Regions from separate parts of the Sporosarcina sp. QA0331 genome, predicted to be linked through region 1. Evidence: riboswitches for the same ligand, from Rfam matches in the RefSeq annotation. Region 1 holds a riboswitch; each other region holds the start of a gene.
The links. Region 1 has a riboswitch for lysine ahead of AC0L13_RS13340 (Na+/H+ antiporter NhaC family protein). Riboswitches for the same ligand answer to the same signal wherever they lie in the genome.
Positions count from the first base shown of each region.

Region 1 (3,282 bases):
CGTTAAAACAACAGCTTTTTGTAGATAGCCCGATGTCCTCATTTTTTGGAAGGGCATTAATCGATTATACGGGTGCGGATTGTGCTATGTTCAATGCAGGTATTTTCCTCGGCAGCCTCGAAAAAGGCTGGGTGACAAAAAGGATGGTCCACTCCTTGTTGCCACATCCGATCAATCCCTGTACGATCAAATTGGACGGGGCGGAGCTGCTGGAAGTTTACAAACTGGCAGGCAATGAATCATGGCCGGAGACAGAAATTAAAGGGCTCGGATTCCGCGGTACGTACATGGGCAAAATTATCTTTGAAAGGTTATTCAGGAAAAGTGATGGAGAACTGTATGCCGGCAATCGAAAAGTGGTAACCGGGCAATCCTATACACTTGCAACGCTTGATATGTTTACATTCGGATTCTTTTTCCCGGTACTAAAAGACGCAGTTAAAGAATATCATATGCCTGAATTGATTCGGGATGTCTTCATTTGGTACGGGATGAAAAGGGATAGCCAAAACGGATCTGAGACAAGGAAAGGCAACTTTAAACAAGAATGAACGACCCCGTTCCTGCATAATATTAGGCAGGAGGGGTCGTTTTGAGATTTTATGGGCAACCGTCTCGAAATTATAGAAAAAGGAACAGATATCGCCGTTCCAGTCCAAATGGCAAGCCTCGTCGAAAGCGCCGTTTGTTGCCGCTCATCTTTCCGGCATTCCTCGTAACAATCGCCCTATTTCTATACTTTGTCAACTCAAAACTCACTCCGATTTATCTGCAATATGCGGAAGTTGAAACGGAGAGGATTGCGGCGCATGTTATCACACAGGCGATTAAATCACGATCTACGGACATTTATGATGTGAATGAAATCATCGAAAATGTACCGAATGATTCACCTGGAATGGTTACCAATACATTGAATGCTGAAATCATCAATAAATCGAGGGCGGAGATACATAGCCTTGTGGAGGCTTATCTCAAAATGGCCGAGAGCGGAAATTTAGAAATGCTGCCTCTAAGTGAAAACATCGAATATGATCCCGATGCGATGGAGGCTGACGGTGGTGTCGTCTTCTTCGTACCATTGGGGCAAGCAACAGGTATCCCGATGATCGGAAATTTCGGGCCTAAAATTCCAATTCGATTCCATGTCATCGGGGAAGCGCAGACGACTGTCGAGACGGGTATTACAGAGTTTGGCATAAATAACGCAATGGTGGAAGTGAATATTTTGGTGACGGTGAATGTCCAAATCATCGTTCCGTTGGCAACGCGGAGAAGTGTCGTGGAGCAGAAAATCCCTGTAGCGATCGGATTGATTCAAAGCCCGATTCCTCAAATTTATAATCGGGGCGGCGACAATCCTCCTCAAATAGAAGTTCCATACCCAATCGTAGGCAGTGGGGAATAAACGCTTGAAATAACATTGAGTACCTGTTATGCTAGTAGCCTAAAGAGGAACACCGATTAGGTAGAGGCTGCAAGACTTATTAGTAGTGGACGCGAGATTGGCATCGTAGACCGCCCATGAAAGGAAGTTTTGCCGAAGCTTGGAATGGAACGCCGACCATCCATGCTGGGGTCATTTCGAACAGGAATGGCACTGTCATGTGCATAATGCATGATGAGCTACAGATCGTACGTTAGATAAAACATCTCAGATATTATCTTACAAACGAACCGTAGAATAAGCCGACACCTATTACACATTCTAGTGTAAAGGGTGTCGGTTTTTTCTTTCTAAATCCTACCGTTCCGAAAAATTGGAGGAATGTTTTTTATGATAGGCACTTGGGTTTCAATTTTGCCGCCAATCGTGGCAATTGTTATGGTATTGACGACGAAAAGGGTACTCTTATCCCTTGGAGCGGGAATTGTGACAGCTGCATTATTAGTCGCTAGTTTTTCCCCAGTCGATACGTTACAAAATCTATGGACTGCGATGATTGTCTCTTTCTGGGATGAAGGAGAAGTAAATATCTATAATATTTACATTATGACTTTTATTTTATTGCTAGGAATCTTGACAGCATTTGTCAGTCTATCCGGTGGGAGCAGGGCTTTTGCAGAATGGGCAATCAAACGTATTAAGACGAGACGTGGCGCGAAGGTGTTGACTGTTCTGCTTGGTATCCTCATTTTCGTAGATGATTATTTCAATGCGTTAGCAGTTGGACAAATTGCAAGACCAATTACAGACCAGCACCGCATTTCACGAGCGAAATTGGCGTACTTTATCGATTCTACATCGGCTCCGATTTGTGTAATTTCACCGATTTCGAGCTGGGGAGCATTTCTCATCGGCCAATTGGCACTTATTTTTAGTACATCTGCCGCAATCAATTACTCTCCGCTTTCCGCGTTCCTGATGATGGCACCGATGAATTTTTACGTTATTGCTACATTAGCAATGGTATTTTTCTTTGCTTGGACAAATATTGATTATTTTGATATGAAAAAACATGAGATGCGTGCCCAAGAAAAAGGGGAGCTCTTTGATCCGAAAAAAGAGATTCCGGGACAATTAAAAGAAGATTTTCCGATTCACTCCTATGGACGTGTCGTTGATTTGATTGCTCCTATCATTACACTTGTCGTCATTACATTAGGAATGATGATTTGGACAGGCTACCGTATCGGCGGCTCGTCGAGCATTTGGACTATTTTCGAAAACACTGATGTACCTTTGTCATTGGTAGTAGGTGGTCTTGCCGGAACAATATTGGCGGCAATCCTATACATTTCCCAAATGGGTAAAAACGAGACTGCTTCCTATAGCCTTATTGGCAAAGCGTTCATTAGCGGTGCTAAAGCGATGATGCCTGCGATTCTCATCTTGATTTTCGCATGGGGATTAACAGATTTGATCGACGTATTGGAAACAGGTCCTTTCTTGTCGGGCGTCGTAGAACAGTCAAATGTACCCGTCCATTTCTTGCCGGTTATCATGTTTGTACTTGCTGGTTTAATGGCGTTTTCAACTGGGACTTCATGGGGTTCTTTCGGTATCCTTCTTCCGATTGCCGGTACGATTATGATTAACGCAGAACCTGAATTGCTTCTTCCTGCGTTGTCCGCCGTATTGGCAGGAGCTGTATTCGGGGATCACTGTTCACCGATTTCTGATACGACGATTCTTTCTTCAACAGGTGCGGGATCCAATCTCATGGACCACGTATCGACGCAGCTCCCTTATGCCCTGATTTCAGCGGGCATTGCTACAATCGGCTACTTTGTCCTCGGACTTACTGGATCGGTTTGGATCGGTCTTGCCGCGGTTATCAT
Region 1 is NZ_CM147850.1:2,634,946-2,638,227, reverse strand. It holds gene AC0L13_RS13350 (bifunctional metallophosphatase/5'-nucleotidase) at 1-551, shown strand, start outside; gene yunB (sporulation protein YunB) at 593-1,408, shown strand; lysine riboswitch at 1,462-1,637, shown strand; gene AC0L13_RS13340 (Na+/H+ antiporter NhaC family protein) at 1,778-3,282, shown strand, end outside.

Region 2 (3,282 bases), 1.1 Mb from region 1:
GCCTAAACTATTGCAGCTGATGGGCCGCGAAGTTGTGTTATTCAGTTCTATTTTGCTTGCAGGTTCTTCTTTTCTCGTTTTCACGTTATCAAATAACTTCATTCTTTTCTGTGTTTTTAGCTGTCTGATGGGGTTTGGATTAGGGTGTGGACAACCGATTTCGATGACGACGACCTACAATGCTTCGCCAAAATCGCGCACGGGGGAAGTCCTTGGCATTCGATTAATGACCAATCGACTTTCTCAATTCATTGCACCGGTCTTTTTTGGGGCGGTGGGCGGCTGGGTAGGTGTCGTATCTGTCTTTTATGTTAGCGGAGCTTTCCTAATTGGTGGAGCGTTTGTGATGAAACCTGGAAAAAATAAAGGCGAATCAGAAACGGAATAGTAAGGTGATACATAATTAAAAAACAATCCATCCCCGAGTACAAAAGCTCGTGGGATGGATTGCTTTAATTATATGGTCACTTCTTGATTGCTAGACAGTGCTCGTTCCAGCGAATATAGTTGTTCTTCATTCAACGGAATCATCGGTAAGCGCACACCCCCGACTTGGATTCCTTTTAGATTCAGCGCTGCTTTAACAGGTGAAGGATTCGGAGCTGCAAAGAGTGCTTTCATCTTCGGCAGTAGTTGACGATGATTGCTAGCAGCTTCAACTGTGTTGCCGATTTTGAAATTGCGGATCATCGTTTGCATTTCATTCCCCAACACATGGGCAGATACTGAAACGACGCCTGTTCCGCCAATCGATAATACTGGAAGCGTCAGCGCATCGTCGCCGCTATACAATGAGAAGCCTTCACGTGTACGCTCGATAATTTCTGCCATCGCGTCTAAATCACCGCTCGCCTCTTTGACGGCAACGATATTTGGAATTTCTGAAAGGCGGATGGTCGTTTCGACTGACATGTTGACAGCGCTGCGCTCTGGAATATTGTACAGCATGACCGGTAAAGAAGTGGCCGCCGCAATTGTCTTAAAGTGTTGATATAATCCTTCCTGGCAAGGCTTGTTGTAGTACGGGGTGACAAGCATGATGCCATCGACGCCTGCATCTTCTGCATGCATTGTCAGTTCAATTGATTCTCTTGTATTATTCGAGCCTGTTCCTGCAATGACCGGGACTCTTCCATTCACCACTTCCACTGTAAATCTGAACAATTTCACTTTTTCTTCGTTCGATAACGTAGGGGATTCTCCTGTCGTCCCTGCTACCACCAAGCCATCTGATCCATTTGCAATTAAGTGATTGATCAAGCTCCTCGTTGCTTGGAAATCAATTTCACCTTGTGCATCAAAAGGAGTTACCATAGCTGTTACAATTTGTCCGAAATTCATCGTTTCTCCACATCCTGTCTTTTATTTTGGTAAATAAAATAGAGGGAGAAGGGCAATTGCAAAAAGAACACAAAAAGCAACAACGAGGGCTCGTTGTTGCTTGAAATAATAAAATAAATTATTTCTTTGCATAAGATAGCCCTCCATATAGTTTCCTATATGACAATCCTGGACTTATTCAACCCAGAACCAGCTTCGAGATAAATGAGAGTCTCTCCACTTCGGCAAATTCCCCTTTCCACAATCTTCAAAGGATCTCATTATCCTCTGATTGTGTACTGATGGTCTTTGCGCCTCTATCCTTACTTCAAAACTTGCGAAATAAGATATTGTTAAATTAACTATCACTTTACAACGAATCGTGCAAAATTGCAAGTGAAACGTGAAAATAATGTGAATTTATGATATCCCAAGTATACTATCAATGCCTATTTACTATATTTTGAGGTGCCAGTAGTAGACTCAACTCATTCTGCCGTCTTAATTTTTACATCGCCTACGCCGATGTCGAGGGAAATGTCTATGATAGTGTCTGCCCCTGAATAGGCGTCATTGACATATATACCATCGTTTTGTTTAGTGAAGTCTTTCAAATCAACTCTTCCAATCCCTTTTGAAACATTTACTCTAACGCCGGTCTGTTTCGGAAGGATGATCGTTACGTCGCCAACTCCCAAGTCAAAATCAGCCCGGAAGCCTTTGTTCCATTTGCCGCTTAGATCGATGACGGATTCGCCAACTCCGCTATCGATGGAAAGGCTGTTTAGTTGAATGCCTTGTAAGTCCAATGTGGAGCTTGAAACGCCCATGTCCACTTCCAAATCTATAGGGACATCGTTAGTCAGCTGTAGGTCCCATTCGTTTTTCAAATTACGTTTGGTAAAGCCGAAGATTGGTTTTGAGCCTTGCTTAATATCTACGAAGCCAATGTCCTTCCGTTTCTTATAAGATACTTTTGGTTCCAGTCTTTTGTGGTTATAAGTAAACTCACCGCTGACCCACTCCGAGGAACCGCCCTGGATGTACAGGTCGCCAACTCCAAAGTCAATGCTTACATCTAAAGCATCAGCATTGTCTTTTTCAATCGAAATGTCATTGCCGCTAGCCTTCGCAAACCATTTGTTATACCCATAGATGCCAAAGATGACTAAAAAGATCGTTATTAGCGTGGTCCATAGAAATTTATTCATATCATTTCTCCTTCTATCCCATTTTATTCTATTCTACCTTATTCAATTGAATAACTTACCAGTCGTATGTTTGATTTTCACATACGTCTCAAGGCTGAGGGGAAATGCATCTTGCGCATGGGTGTCGGTTGCTCTGTTTCTAACATGTTTTGTCCCGCTCGTTAATATATTGGTAAAAAGAGTGACGGAAGGATGAGGGAATGAGGCGGGTGTTACTATATTCAGCCACTGTCTTTGTTGGAATTGCACTGGGCATCATCATTACAGTTTTAATGGAGTCCTAATCATTCATGAAAAAACAGAACCTACAGCGGCTGCCTTAGGTTCTGTTTTACATATACATAAATCCTATTTACATAGTTTTAGATTCCAAGTCAAAGATTCGTGATTTAATGCTCATGAGTTCCTTTGAGACAGCTTGTCCTTCGGCGATGCGCTGGCTAGTTTGGTGCTCAAATTGACCACCAATTCCTTCTAAAAGATCATCGACTCGATCAAACCGGCTGTGCATTTCTGATCTCAAGCTGCCTACATCGGATTTTAGGTCGCCCATTTCCGATTTCAAGCTGCCTACATCGGATTTTAGGTCGCCCATTTCCGATTTCAAGCTGCCTACATCGGATTTTATGTCGCCCATTTCCGATTTCAAGCTGCCTACATCGGACTTTAGGTCGCCCATTTCTGATCTCAAGCTGCCTACATCGGATTTAAGATCACCCATTTCCGATTCAATATTGTCGACCTTGGCGTT
Region 2 is NZ_CM147850.1:3,757,980-3,761,261, reverse strand. It holds gene AC0L13_RS19170 (MFS transporter) at 1-388, shown strand, start outside; gene dapA (4-hydroxy-tetrahydrodipicolinate synthase) at 457-1,341, opposite strand; lysine riboswitch at 1,470-1,648, opposite strand; gene AC0L13_RS19160 (toast rack family protein) at 1,809-2,531, opposite strand; gene AC0L13_RS19155 (hypothetical protein) at 2,884-3,282, opposite strand, start outside.
Region 2: linked by a shared signal. The riboswitch ahead of dapA (4-hydroxy-tetrahydrodipicolinate synthase) and the one ahead of AC0L13_RS13340 (Na+/H+ antiporter NhaC family protein) in region 1 are both predicted to bind lysine.

Region 3 (3,282 bases), 110 kb from region 1:
ATCTTTTGTCATAGGATGATCACTTGAAATAAACCATTCATTATCAATTTCTTGAATTGATAGCTTTTCTTCGTCTGTTGCTTTCTTTGCAGCTAATCGCTCTAATTTCCTTCCACAGCAAGATAAGGTAATATCACCAGTAGCTAGTACAATATTATTGCATGACGGACAGACAAAATAATTCGTGTTTTTCATATTTCCTCCTACAAATTCATTCGACGTTAATTCACCATCTAAAATGTTTTCTATATTTACTCCTAACAAGGCGGACAAACTTGGTAATAGCGTGACATCAGGACAGCCATATCCACGCTCCCATTTTGAAATTGTTCGATCAGAAATGTTCATTTGATCGGCTAATTGTTTTTGTGTCAGCCCTTTTTCTTTTCGCAAATTATAAATCAACTCTCCAACTTTACGATTATCCATCATTTTCTCCTCCTGCTCTATTCCATCTTAGGGGTTTATCTCGTTAGCAGCAACAAACGCTCCGTAGAGTTATACATAGATTGAGTTAATGATCAACAGCGGCCAATTTAGATTATAGATTGCACCGAAAATAATTTTGAATAATGGTATGATTGGTTAAAGAATACCCAACAACCAAAGTCAAGTATACAAAGGGGGCTGGAATCTCATATGTTCACAAAAGATCAAACGGTATTTGTACTTGTAGATGTTCAAGGGAAATTGGCTAGAATTGTGCATGACAGTGAGGCGTTAATCGATAATTTGAGGAAGCTGATTGGCTGTTTGCGGATTTTGGATGTGCCGATTATTTGGCTCGAACAGTATCCAGATGGTTTAGGGCCTACCGTGGAAGAAGTGGCTGAACAAATGGAAGGACTTACATCTATCCCTAAAATGACGTTTAGCGCTTGGAAAACTGAAGAGTTTAAAAATGCGCTGCTAGCAACGCAAAAACAGAAAATCCTAATTGCGGGCATCGAAACGCATATTTGTGTCTACCAAACAGCTGCCGATCTAAAAGAATCTCACTATGATGTACAAGTCGTGGAAGATGCCGTATCTTCCCGCACATTGGCAAATAAACAACTTGGGCTAGAAAAAATGAAGGCACTTGGCATTTTCGGAACAAGCGTTGAAATGGCAATTTATGAATTGCTGGAATCAGCGGATGCGAAAGAGTTTAAACAAGTCTTGAAGATTATTAAGTAGCGCGAGACACTTGGCACACCAAATAAATTATGCATCGTTTGGAAACAGAAAATATTAAATGCGCCGAAGCTGGTGAATTGCCTACAAATTCCTTTAAGAAGTACCGCTAGTTATTATTGATTCAATTCAATGATCTCCCTTTACAACCGTAAAGGGGGATCATTTCCTTTTTCAGCAACTCCGTGAACCTTTGATGAAATCCGTACATAGTCAACTTATTTATAGGGTTACCGTGGTTGGTTTTCTTTTCGGATGAAAAAGCCCCACTTCTTAAATTTTTTTCTCTTCCCACACATTAAAAACCATTCCAAATGGGTCTTTCACATAGCAATCCTTCCCTTTGCCTTCCCAACGAACTATCTCACATCCATTTTCCAATAAATGCTGCTTCGCTTTTTCAAGATCCCCTACGAAAACTTCCAATACGGGTCCGAGGTTGGTATCGCCTTCAATTAAGAAAATGTTATTGTTGTCCGTTCGGAACCCTATCTCATTGACAAAGCTCTTTTCAGGCTGTTTAAAGCCTAAAACATTTTCATAAAATAATTTAGCTTTCTCGATATTTTCTACTTGAAACCCGATGTTTTCCGATACTTTATATTTCATAGATCTATTACCCCTTTCATCGCATGGTGAATTACAAATATTCTAACACACTTCTATACTCCAGAAGAAGTTGAATGTGTAATGTTTACCATTGCATTATGAATAATATTGCCCTATAATTTATTCATTAATTTAATACTCCCATTCACCGATGGGATAGAGGCTGCTGCTTATAAGAGTAGGACGGACGAGATTCTCTGAGATTGCTGACTCCGTTTGAAAGGATAAGTTGCCGAAGTATGGATAGATCATTGGCTATCCATGCTGGTGATGTTTTCGAACAGGAACATCATTGTCACGTTTTCAACGTGGAGAACTATCTTCGGAAGGATTAACGCACATATCCAACAGCCGTCGATTTTCCCTGATGGCTGTTTTTTATTTGGTTAAACTATATAGATGTAACAACCTTCCGTCACAAAGAGGAGTGGACAACATGAAGAACAAGTTAACATCTACGAATACGCCTCAATTGAAAAGAACATTGAAAGCCCGTCATCTGATGATGATTTCTCTTGGAGGTTCGATTGGAACGGGGATTTTCTTGGCAAGTGGCGGAGCAATCCATGCTGCTGGGCCTGGAGGGGCGTTGGTTGCTTATGCCGCTGTCGGGATCATGGTGTACTTCCTAATGACGAGCCTTGCGGAGATGGCAGCTTATATGCCGGTGGCTGGATCATTCAAAGAATATGCCACACGATTCGTCGATCCAGCATTCGGGTTTGCGATTGGTTGGAATTATTGGTATAACTGGGCAATCACGATTGCCGCGGAACTGGCAGCTGTTGTATTGATCATGAAATTCTGGTTTCCTGAAAGCCCTTCGTTCTTGTGGAGCGGGCTTGCCCTTCTGATCATGTTCGGCATCAACTATATGTCTGTCAAAGGTTTTGGAGAAACCGAATTTTGGTTTTCACTCATTAAAGTTGTGACCGTCATCATCTTCATTATTACCGGGTTTCTGATGATCTTTGGCATCATGGGCGGCGAAGCGATCGGCTTTACGAACTTTACGATTGACGATGCACCGTTCAACGGAGGATTCTTTGCCATACTGGGTATTTTCATGGCTGCAGGCTTTTCATTCCAAGGTACGGAATTACTTGGAGTGGCTGCAGGTGAGAGTGAAAATCCCGAAAAAACGATTCCAAAAGCGGTGAACTCCGTATTTTGGCGCATCCTTCTTTTCTACATCTTTGCGATTTTCGTCATTGGGATGATTATCCCGTATACAGATGCACGATTATTAAGTGAGTCGGTTTCCGTCAGTCCATTCACACTCGTATTTGAACGGGCCGGATTCGCTTTTGCCGCTTCTGTCATGAATGCCATCATTTTGACAGCCGTCTTATCTGCGGGTAACTCGGGCATGTACGCGTCTACGCGTATGCTTTGGGATTTGGCGCGTGATGGGAAAGCGCCGAAGTTCTTAGGGAAATTGGATAAAAGAGGCGTGCCAGTCAACGCTTTGATCGCCACGACATTAGTCGGTTCCCT
Region 3 is NZ_CM147850.1:2,744,214-2,747,495, forward strand. It holds gene AC0L13_RS13910 (helix-turn-helix domain-containing protein) at 1-429, opposite strand, end outside; gene AC0L13_RS13915 (hydrolase) at 640-1,179, shown strand; gene AC0L13_RS13920 (VOC family protein) at 1,450-1,785, opposite strand; lysine riboswitch at 1,935-2,112, shown strand; gene AC0L13_RS13925 (amino acid permease) at 2,222-3,282, shown strand, end outside.
Region 3: linked by a shared signal. The riboswitch ahead of AC0L13_RS13925 (amino acid permease) and the one ahead of AC0L13_RS13340 (Na+/H+ antiporter NhaC family protein) in region 1 are both predicted to bind lysine.